DNA from 3 places in the Pseudomonas sp. JZ114 genome. Region 1 is predicted to be linked to each of the others. Evidence: predicted binding sites of a transcription regulator. Region 1 holds the regulator's gene; each other region holds the start of a gene.
What was found. The regulator FliA, encoded in region 1, starts transcription of late flagellar genes. The targets are predictions, from matches to a motif close to CTAAAGTTTNNNNNNNNNNNGCCGNTAA.
Positions count from the first base shown of each region.

Region 1 (3,195 bases):
TCGAGTTCCACCAATTGCTCGGACAACAATTCGAGAATCTCGCCGGCCTCTACCAGGAAATCCTGGAGGATTTCTTCATCGGCGTCGAAGCTCATTCATGCACTCTCCAAAAAGGCCAGGTTTAGAAACCAAGGCTGGACAGAAGGTCATCTACGTCATCCTGGCTGGATACGACGTCTTCTCTTTTATCGGCATGAATCTGCGGACCTTCACCCTTCGAAGACTTTTCTTTTTGAATTTCTTCGATGGCCTTGACGTGGTCGTGGCTAATTCCTGCATAACGATCCACCTGACCGGCCATACGGACCAGCTTGACGAGATCGCGCTCGACTTGTGTAACAAGGTTCGTCACACGCTTGATGACTTGACCGGTAAGATCCTGATAGTCCTGCGCCAACAGGATATCGTTCAGCAACGAAGACAGCTTGTGGGCGTCCTCATCGCTGCGCCCCAGAAACGCACCGACGCGCTTGGCCAGCTCGCGGAACTCCTCGGCACTGAGCTCGCGCCGCATAAAGCGGCCCCACTCGGCGTGGAGGTCATGAGCGTCCTTACCAAATGATTCGATAAGCGGTGTGCTGGCATCGACCAAGTCCATGGTACGGTTGGCAGCACGCTCCGTCATTTCCACAACGTAGCTTAGGCGATCGGTGGCGTCTGCAATGTTTGTTACTTCATTGGCATAGGACGCCTGGGGATCGATCTGGAAGTTGACGATCGCGTTGTGCAACTCACGCGTCAGCTTGCCGATTTCCTGATACAGACCACGATCTCGCACCTGATTGAGCTCATTGATGAGCTGCACTGCCTGGCTGAAATTGCCATCTTCAAGGCTGGCAACCAGCTCTTGGGCATGCTTTTTCAGGGTCGATTCCAGGTCTTCGAATGATTTACTGCCAAGGTCCATAACATCCTCGAGATGGTTATCAGCCGTTGACCCGCTCAAAGATCTTGTCGATCTTTTCTTTGAGCACCTGGGCAGTAAACGGCTTCACAACGTAACCATTCACACCCGCTTGAGCTGCCTCGACAATTTGTTCGCGCTTGGCTTCGGCCGTTACCATCAGAACAGGCAGGTTCTTCAGGCGTGCATCGGCACGGACTTCCCGTAGCAGGTCGATACCGGTCATACCCGGCATGTTCCAGTCCGTTACCAGGAAGTCGAAGTTGCCGCTTTGCAGCATCGGCAACGCCGTCAAGCCGTCGTCGGCCTCGGTAGTATTGGTGAACCCCAGATCTCGCAGCAGATTCTTGATGATGCGTCTCATGGTGGAAAAATCGTCCACGATGAGAATTTTCATATCTTTGTCCAAGTCGACCTCCATCCTTACCCCAGACATGCCTTTTCAAAGGCATGCCATACATGCTTAGTGTTTTGCCTTAGCGCGAACGCCATTCAGCCAGACGAGCCCGCAGACGTGCTGCGCACTGACTGTGCAGTTGACAGACTCGGGATTCACTTACCCCAAGCACCTCTCCGATTTCCTTTAGGTTCAACTCCTCGTCGTAATACAGCGACAAGACGAGACGCTCACGCTCTGGAAGATTGGCAATGGCTTCCGCCAGGGCCTGCTTGAAACGATCATCTTCCAGTCCTCGACCTGGCTCGAAATCATGGGCTCCGCTCTCTTCGAGACCGTGCTCACCCTCTTCCATCAAGTCATCGAAGCTGAACAGGCGACTTCCCAATGTGTCATTGAGAATGCCGTAATATTCTTCAAGGCTTACACCAAGTTCGGCAGCAACTTCAGGATCTTTAGCGTCACGACCCGTTCTTGCTTCAACAGCACGAATCGCATCGGCCACCATACGGCTGTTACGATGCACCGAACGAGGTGCCCAATCACCTTTGCGAACCTCGTCCAGCATGGCTCCGCGGATACGGATACCGGCATAGGTTTCAAAGCTTGCACCTTTGCCGGCATCGTACTTCTTGGAGGCCTCGAGCAGGCCGATCATGCCGGCCTGCATGAGATCTTCCACCTGTACATTGGCAGGCAGACGCGCCAACAGGTGATAGGCAATGCGCTTGACCAGCGGCGCATACTGATTGATCAGTTGCTCCTGCTGTGAATGGGTCTGAGATTTACTGTACATACGGAGACCGCTGGACGCTGTCATACATTTGGCCCTACAGTGGGTTGCACCAATCGTTCGACGAAAAACTCCAAGTGACCGCGTGGGTTGGCCGGCAAGGGCCAAGCATCCACCTTCTGGGCAATAGCCCGGAAAGCCAGAGCGGCTTTGGAGCGCGGGTATGCTTCGTATACGGACCGCTGCTTCTGGACGGCTTTCCGTACACATTCATCAAAAGGAACCGCACCCACATACTGCAGAGCCACATCCAAGAAACGGTCAGTTACCTTGGTCAGCTTAGCAAAGAGATTGCGACCTTCCTGGGGCGTCAATGCCATATTCGCCAGTACGCGAAACCGCGTGATTCCATGATCGCGGTTGAACATCTTGATAAGCGCATAAGCGTCCGTGATCGAAGTAGGCTCATCACAGACCACCAGAAGTACCTCCTGGGCAGCCCGTACAAAGCTCACGACCGAATCACCGATGCCGGCAGCCGTATCGACAACAAGCACATCGATATCGTTGCTGATGTCACTGAATGCCTGGATCAGACCGGCATGTTGAAGAGACGACAACTGCACCATGGCTTGCGCACCGGAAGCGGCCGGAACGACCCGGATACCGCCAGGGCCTTGCAAAATCACGTCGCGAAGATCACATTTGCCTTCGATCACATCGGCGAGCGTCTGCTTCGGAGTCAAACCGAGCAAAACGTCGACGTTTGCCAAGCCCAAGTCGGCATCGAGCAACATGACACGTCGGCCCAGTTCAGCCAACGCCAGCGAAAGGTTTACCGAAACGTTGGTTTTCCCAACACCTCCCTTGCCGCCTGTCACTGCAATTACCTGTACGGGATGCATACCCATTGCTGTACACCTATGAAAAACCAGCCAGCCCGTAGAGGGCACTTATGGTGTAGCCAGATCGTTATGCTAACGAGCCAGCTGGCACTAAACCTGAAGCGTGTACTGCTTTCTGACACTACGACGCCTGTAAACCTTCTGTTGCAAAAACCTTACCCAACTTGCAAAAAACTGTAACTTAACCGACGCGCTTGGCCGGCTTTTGATAAAGCTCGGCAAACATATCCGCCATGGTTTCCTCTGCTGGCTCCTC
Region 1 covers NZ_CP069256.1:1,727,628-1,730,822, reverse strand. Annotated here, with positions in the region: gene JQR90_RS08115 (chemotaxis protein CheA) at 1-95, opposite strand, end outside; gene JQR90_RS08110 (protein phosphatase CheZ) at 122-907, opposite strand; gene JQR90_RS08105 (chemotaxis response regulator CheY) at 927-1,301, opposite strand; gene fliA (RNA polymerase sigma factor FliA) at 1,381-2,121, opposite strand; gene fleN (flagellar synthesis regulator FleN) at 2,118-2,945, opposite strand; gene flhF (flagellar biosynthesis protein FlhF) at 3,121-3,195, opposite strand, start outside.

Region 2 (3,195 bases), on a different replicon from region 1:
ATGTAAAAGCATTCCAAGGCTTTTGGGGCACCTGCTGGTTCCTGATCTTGTTGGGCGCTTGCCTGGAAGTCCGTTTCGCTGAAATCAATAAGCTCCTGCAGCGGCTTTCCCAGCCACTCGTGAACACTAAAGCCGGTGCTAACTGCGAAACGGTCAGAAAGATAGGTCAGCTCACGTCGGGCATTCGTCTCCCAGATCCAGTTTGAAGAAGCCTCGGCAACATCCCGAAAACGAGCCTCGCTATGCTCCAGGGCTTCATGGCTGCTGTCGATCAATGCAGCCGCGCGCAGTGATCGGCGCTTGAGTTTGATTAAAACCAGATACAGGGCAAATGCCGTAAGTACCAGCAGAGGCAGCATTACGCTTAGCAGTACACCGCCAGGACGCTCTGCCTGCCAGCTGAGCAGAAAAGGAACGCCATAGTCCTCACTTATGATAAGGCTGGCGCTATCCTTTTCTGCCGGCCCGGCTTTCAGATTGACAATGCCAGAGGCCGCACCTATCGACGCCAGCCTCTGCTGATCCAGCCGTTCAACAAAGAGCAGGATGGGAAGCTGGTCTCGCCTGGGTAGATACGCCACCTGAATAGGTTGAACCAAAGCTGCCGAAACAATCGCCGGTACGCCATCTACCTGATAAGAACCCTGAACATACGTAAGCGGAGGCTCGCTCCGGAGTCGGTCCAGCATTGCCGGCAAGTCGCCTTCGATCCACTGGAGTGCATCCTTGGGGTCGACCGTATCCTTTAAAAAGGCATAACGGGTATTTTGCGAGCCGTCGACAACCAGGACGGCGTCCAGCCCATACTGCGACAGCAGCGAGCCGGCCAGCTTATCTTCTTCACGCGCCCATTTCGTATCGACCGCAGGATAGAGGTGCATGAAATTCTCCTCCCAGCGGGCATAGTCCATGAGTGTCGCCACCGTGGACTTCTTACGGGTATCGATAGCATTGCGCAAGGCCTGCTCACCACTGGTAATGGCCTTATTATCTAACGACCAGGCAATATAGCTCGTGACGGCGCCTGCCAGGGCGAACAGGCTCAACATCAGGACGGTAAACATCAACACAGAGCGACGGGTCAGCTCAGTGTGGCTTTGTGAACGAAACGGCTCGTCCTTTTTCATGGCTGGCGGGGGCGGAGAAATAGGCATGGTCAGGGAGGCGATTCGATAATCTGCTATCAGGTTGTTTTATATCGGCTTCCGCTCTCGCCGCTGTAGCAAATAATCCGGTTCAGGCGATGTGAGGCACAACCGGGCGGATCAACAGACCATCCGGCAACTTTTGACTCAAGAATTCCGCACTGATGCCGCTTCAATACGTATCACTTTGCATGTCCTCTCCGGCCCCCTTATCAAGGTTATGTCTATGAGCCTTCGCTCCGTGAAAATTGCATACCGAAGCCTGTTTTGCTTTGGCGTTATCGCGGTCATCCTGACCGGGCTGGGGGTGTTCAGCCTGGCACAGATGTCTCATATCCAGGATCAATCTCGGAAAGTGGAACTGAACTCACTGCCCAGTATTGTTGAAAGTGACAATCTGGCCCTGCAAATGGCCCGTATTCGTATAGAGGCGTTGCGCCTGATTGCCTTGCCAGATGCTGAAACGCTTCGAAAGACTCAGCAGAAAATCAAAGACTTGGGACAGCTTGTTGAAGCTGGCTTCAAACGCTATGAGCCTTTAATCAGCACGCCGGAGGAGGGCAAGGCGCTACAGCAGTTGCAGGCTATCTACCGCGACTATATGACTAATACCGATCAGCTCGTAGCGTTAATGGTCAACGGCCGGATCGATGATGCCCGTAAACAGGTCATGGGTGGCATGGCCAGCCTTGGCTTGAGCATGAACGAACAGACCGAGAAATTGCGTACCCTGAACCAGCAGGCAGCCAAAGCCTTTGGCGAAGATGCACAGGCAGTGTATAGCAACTCCGTATCCATTACCCTGACAGTTATCGGCTGCGCCCTGGGCCTTACAATCCTGCTCGCCTGGCGTCTGACCTTGAGTCTGTCCAAGCCTATTCGCGAAGCTGTGCAGGCCGCGGAGGCCATCGCGTCGGGTGACCTAACCCACCGGCTGGAAACAACCGGTACAGATGAGGCCGCTCAGCTGCTCAAGGCTATGGGAAAAATGCAGGGCAATCTGCGCGATACGCTTGAGCAGATCAACCGGTCGGCTGAGCAGCTGGCTGCTGCGACTGAAGAAATGAGCGCAGTCATGAGCGAAAGTACGCAGGGACTGCAACAGCAGAACAGCGAAATTGAGATGGCAGCTACTGCAGTCACCGAGATGAGCCAGGCCGTTGAAGAAGTAGCGGGTAACGCGACGTCGACGTCAGTCGCCTCCAAGGCAGCAGCCGAAACCGCGCGCCAAGGGCAGCGTCAGCTTAACGATACCCTCAGTGCTATTGGTGTCCTGACGGACAACGTTCTGAGCGCTTCTGAGCAGGCACGTCAGCTGGCCGAACAGACACGCAACATCAGCCAGGTGCTGGATGTCATCCGGTCCGTAGCGGAGCAGACCAACCTGCTGGCGCTGAACGCTGCAATCGAGGCGGCCAGAGCAGGGGACGCGGGTCGCGGGTTTGCTGTTGTAGCAGATGAGGTACGCTCACTGGCACACCGGACCAGTGATTCTACCCGCGAAATCGAGGCCATGATTGGTAGCATTCAGCAGGGGACTACTCATACCGTAGACGCCTTGCTGACCAGTGCGGATCAGGCCAGGCAAACCCAGGAGCAGGCTGAGGCGGCAAGTCATGCACTAGGCACAATCAACGATGCGGTTAACGGTATCGATGAGCGTAACCTGGTCATTGCCAGCGCTGCTGAAGAGCAGGCACAGGTGGCCCGAGAGGTGGATCGTAATCTGGTTCGTATTCGTGATCTGTCTATCCAGACGTCCGCGGGTGCAGAACAGACCCATACAGCCAGCCAGGAGCTTTCTCGCCTGGCTGGAGACCTAAGCGGGATGGTTCGCCGGTTCAAAGTCTGATCGACCGGCAGGATGATGCTGATTAACAGACATCGTTCTGCCCTACGTTTCGGCTAGGTAACGCAACGGAATGTAATAAATGCGCCCTTTATGGAAGGGCGTTTGTAAGCCCTCGTTGCAGTCCATGCCCTAAGGTAGGTTTATGTCTCATCCTGATTCAATGGTTTCGAAGAAACTCAAACGCCTACCTCTGGAAAC
Region 2 covers NZ_CP069257.1:509,045-512,239, reverse strand. Annotated here, with positions in the region: gene JQR90_RS21830 (bifunctional diguanylate cyclase/phosphodiesterase) at 1-1,154, opposite strand, end outside; gene JQR90_RS21825 (methyl-accepting chemotaxis protein) at 1,372-2,997, shown strand; gene JQR90_RS21820 (sensor domain-containing diguanylate cyclase) at 3,140-3,195, shown strand, end outside.
Region 2: JQR90_RS21825 (methyl-accepting chemotaxis protein) is a predicted target of FliA. The motif match lies at 1,292-1,319, and genes of this name have one in related genera.

Region 3 (3,195 bases), on a different replicon from region 1:
AGGAGGCTTTCGCTACTGCGCTGCACCGTGCCAGTTCACGTGCAGGCAAGCCATTTATCGCACTCAACTGTGCGGCCATTCCCGAGGCGCTGATCGAGAGCGAGCTGTTTGGTTATTGCGGCGGAACATTTACCGGTGCACGTAAAGAGGGCATGGCAGGCAAGCTCCAGCATGCCAATGGCGGCGTCCTGTTCCTTGATGAAATTGGCGATATGCCGCTTGCCCTTCAAACCCGGCTGCTGCGTGTTCTAGAGGAGCGTCATGTCGTTCCGTTGGGAAGTACCGTACCACAGCCGCTTGATATTCGCCTGATCAGTGCCAGCCATCGAGACCTCAAGGCGCTGGTGGCGGCGGGTCAGTTTCGGGAAGATCTCTATTACCGCCTGACTGGCCTGCAAGTCACCCTGACGCCTTTGCGAGAACGAAGCGACAAGGCTGAGCTGATCGATCATCTGCTCCGAGAAGAGGCTCGTGGCAAAGAAATTCGAGTGGAATCGGCAGCCAGGCAGGCGCTACTGGCGCAGCCATGGCCCGGCAATATTCGTCAGCTGAGAAACCTGTTGAGAACGCTTGTAGCCTTGAGCGAAGGATGCTGGATCGGGCTCAGGGATGTGGCAGCCGTGCTGCCGCTGGAGACACCTGCAGAAAATGCATGTAACCCTTTGGGGACAGCGGAGCGTGATGCCCTGGTTGCAGCCTTGCAGGCTGAGCACTGGCATCGGGGGCATGTGGCTGAGCGGCTCGGTATCAGTCGCAATACGTTGTACCGCAAGCTCCGTAAACACGGGCTAATCAACCGCTAATTAAGGTGGCATCTCTCACATCAACCGGAAGGCACCAGGCCGATTAATGGCTACATTAAACGGCTCAGCATTCCAGATTCGCCGTGTCCCGATTGTGATGATCGGGGCACGCTTGAGAGTTGGCTTTCTCGTCTATACGACCTTTACGAGGTTATCTACTGACAAGCGGCCTGCCCAAGCTCTACCAGCTCTCCACCTTGCCTCATTTTTGTTGCATCCACCACTCTGACAAGCTTTGCGGGCGTACCGTACTGTTTGGCACTCAGGCAAACGGATTCGGCCAGCCGGAACTGCAAGGTATGATCATCGACAACACTTACCTGGAGCAGGGACGGTGTAACCCAGCGGGCTTCCTTGATAGGGCTTTTCTTGTTTGAGACCAGGGCATGAATCAGTTGCTGCTGCCGCTGAGCGGCATCAGTATTTCCCGCTTGAGCCTCGCGCGGAGTTGAAGCGGCACGAAGCCCGAGATAACCCAGGGCAGCGCCCACAATCATGAGCAGCAACAGTACTTTCCTGGCTTTCGACATCGTCGGCGGTTTACTCCAGGGAAACAGGTCAGTTATCTCGTCGGCGGCCATGCGGAGCATATCGTTTTACCCGATCATCAATACAAGCTCTTGCAGGACCATGGCGCACGAGCCAGACGGGCAAGCTAACTACCGATACAGAAGCCGAAAGTTATAGGGGTTGGACACATATCCTTTCTAAAGATTTTTTCTATCGGTCCGATAGAAAATGTGATGCCTTGCAAGGGCAGCCTTTGGCTGCGCTCATCCTGCTTAACGTGCAGCCATAAAAGCACGACGGTAGGTAATCGACTGAGCTTCGTACCATTGATATCGAAGCAGACTCTGAGGTGAACATCGTGCTCCGAAACATCCCGTTGGGTTTCAAGCTTCTGCTGATTCTCATATGCCCACTTCTCGGCTTCCTATGGCTCGCGACGGCAAAGGTGGTTGATAGCTACCAGACCTTGCAGGAGATGAATCGAACGGTGGAAGCAAGCACGGTTGCCCAGAAGGTAAGTCAGTTAATTACTGTGCTGCAGCGTGAGCGCGGCGCAAGCGGTGTTTATCTGGGCAGCAAGGGAAATGCAATGCGGGATATGCTGCCTCGCATGCGTCAGCAGACGGATGAAGCTATGGCGGCCTTGCGCGCGCTTTCTGGAAGTGCCAGAGAGATTCGCGACGCCATGGCTGGATTGGATGGTTTGAAAGCCACCCGTGACCAGATCGATACGTTGGGCATCACCAACCGTGAATCAGGCTCGCGGTTTACCAAAATCATTCAAACGCTGATTGGATTCACTCATTCACTGGAGCACAATGTGAATGAGCCATCGCTTGCCCGAGCGTTATCCTCGCTTAATGAATTCATCGAGATGAAGGAGCGGGCAGGTCGTGAGCGGGCCATGCTAGGTGTCGTGTTCAACCAGGATCGGTTCGATTCTGATTTGCTATCAGCTTTCAGCCGTAACCTGGGTGAGTTTTCCGCCTACTCCGAGGCCTTCAGACGTAACGCGTCTGAGGCGCTTGTGCGCAAGCTTGATGAAAAGATGCAGCAGCCCAGCGCGCTTGAGGTCGCACGTCTGCAGCGTCTGGCATTCGAGACGCCGATCGGTCAGTCACTGGGTGTGTCGGCCGAAGGATGGTTCAAAACCTCGACGAGCCGAATCGATCTGATGGGTGAAGTAGAGGAAGAGTTGGGACAGCAGGTGGGCGCCCTGGCAGCCAAGGCGCAGCATCATGCGTCAGCCGTTCTGTGGACAACGCTGGGTGTCGCAGTGCTTGCGCTGTTGGTCGTCTCGGTGCTGTCCTACCTGATCATTCGCAACATCAGCGTTGCCGTAAAAGCGGTGAACAATGCGCTGCTGGCACTTTCGCAACGCGATCTTACTGCGCGATCCGATTACAAGGGCAAGGACGAATTTGGCGAGATTACCCATAACCTCAATCGTATGGCTGACGAGTTGGGTCAGGTGATTCAAGAGATTGGTAACGCCACCACGCAAGTTGCGACGGCCGCGGAAGAGTCTTCAGCGGTCACACTTCAGACCAGCAAGAGCATTGAGCGCCAGCGCCAGGGTACTGAGCTTGTTGTCACTGCGATCAACCAGATGAGCGCGACCGTGCGGGAGGTGGCTCAGAGCACCAGCGATGCCGCCAGCATGTCACAAGAGGTCAACCAGAGCACAAGCCAGGGGCGACGTGAAGTGGAAAGCACGATCAGTGTCATACGAGAACTGTCTGCGCAGGCCGATCAGACCGCAGCCATCATCAGCGACCTGAAGCGAGAAAGCGACTCCATTTCCACGGTGCTTGATGTGATCCGCGGCATTGCGGACCAGACCAATTTACTGGCGCTCAATGCGGCCATCGAAGCGGCACGG
Region 3 covers NZ_CP069257.1:861,483-864,677, reverse strand. Annotated here, with positions in the region: gene JQR90_RS23390 (sigma-54-dependent Fis family transcriptional regulator) at 1-803, shown strand, start outside; gene JQR90_RS23385 (hypothetical protein) at 959-1,393, opposite strand; gene JQR90_RS23380 (methyl-accepting chemotaxis protein) at 1,672-3,195, shown strand, end outside.
Region 3: JQR90_RS23380 (methyl-accepting chemotaxis protein) is a predicted target of FliA. The motif match lies at 1,511-1,538, and genes of this name have one in related genera.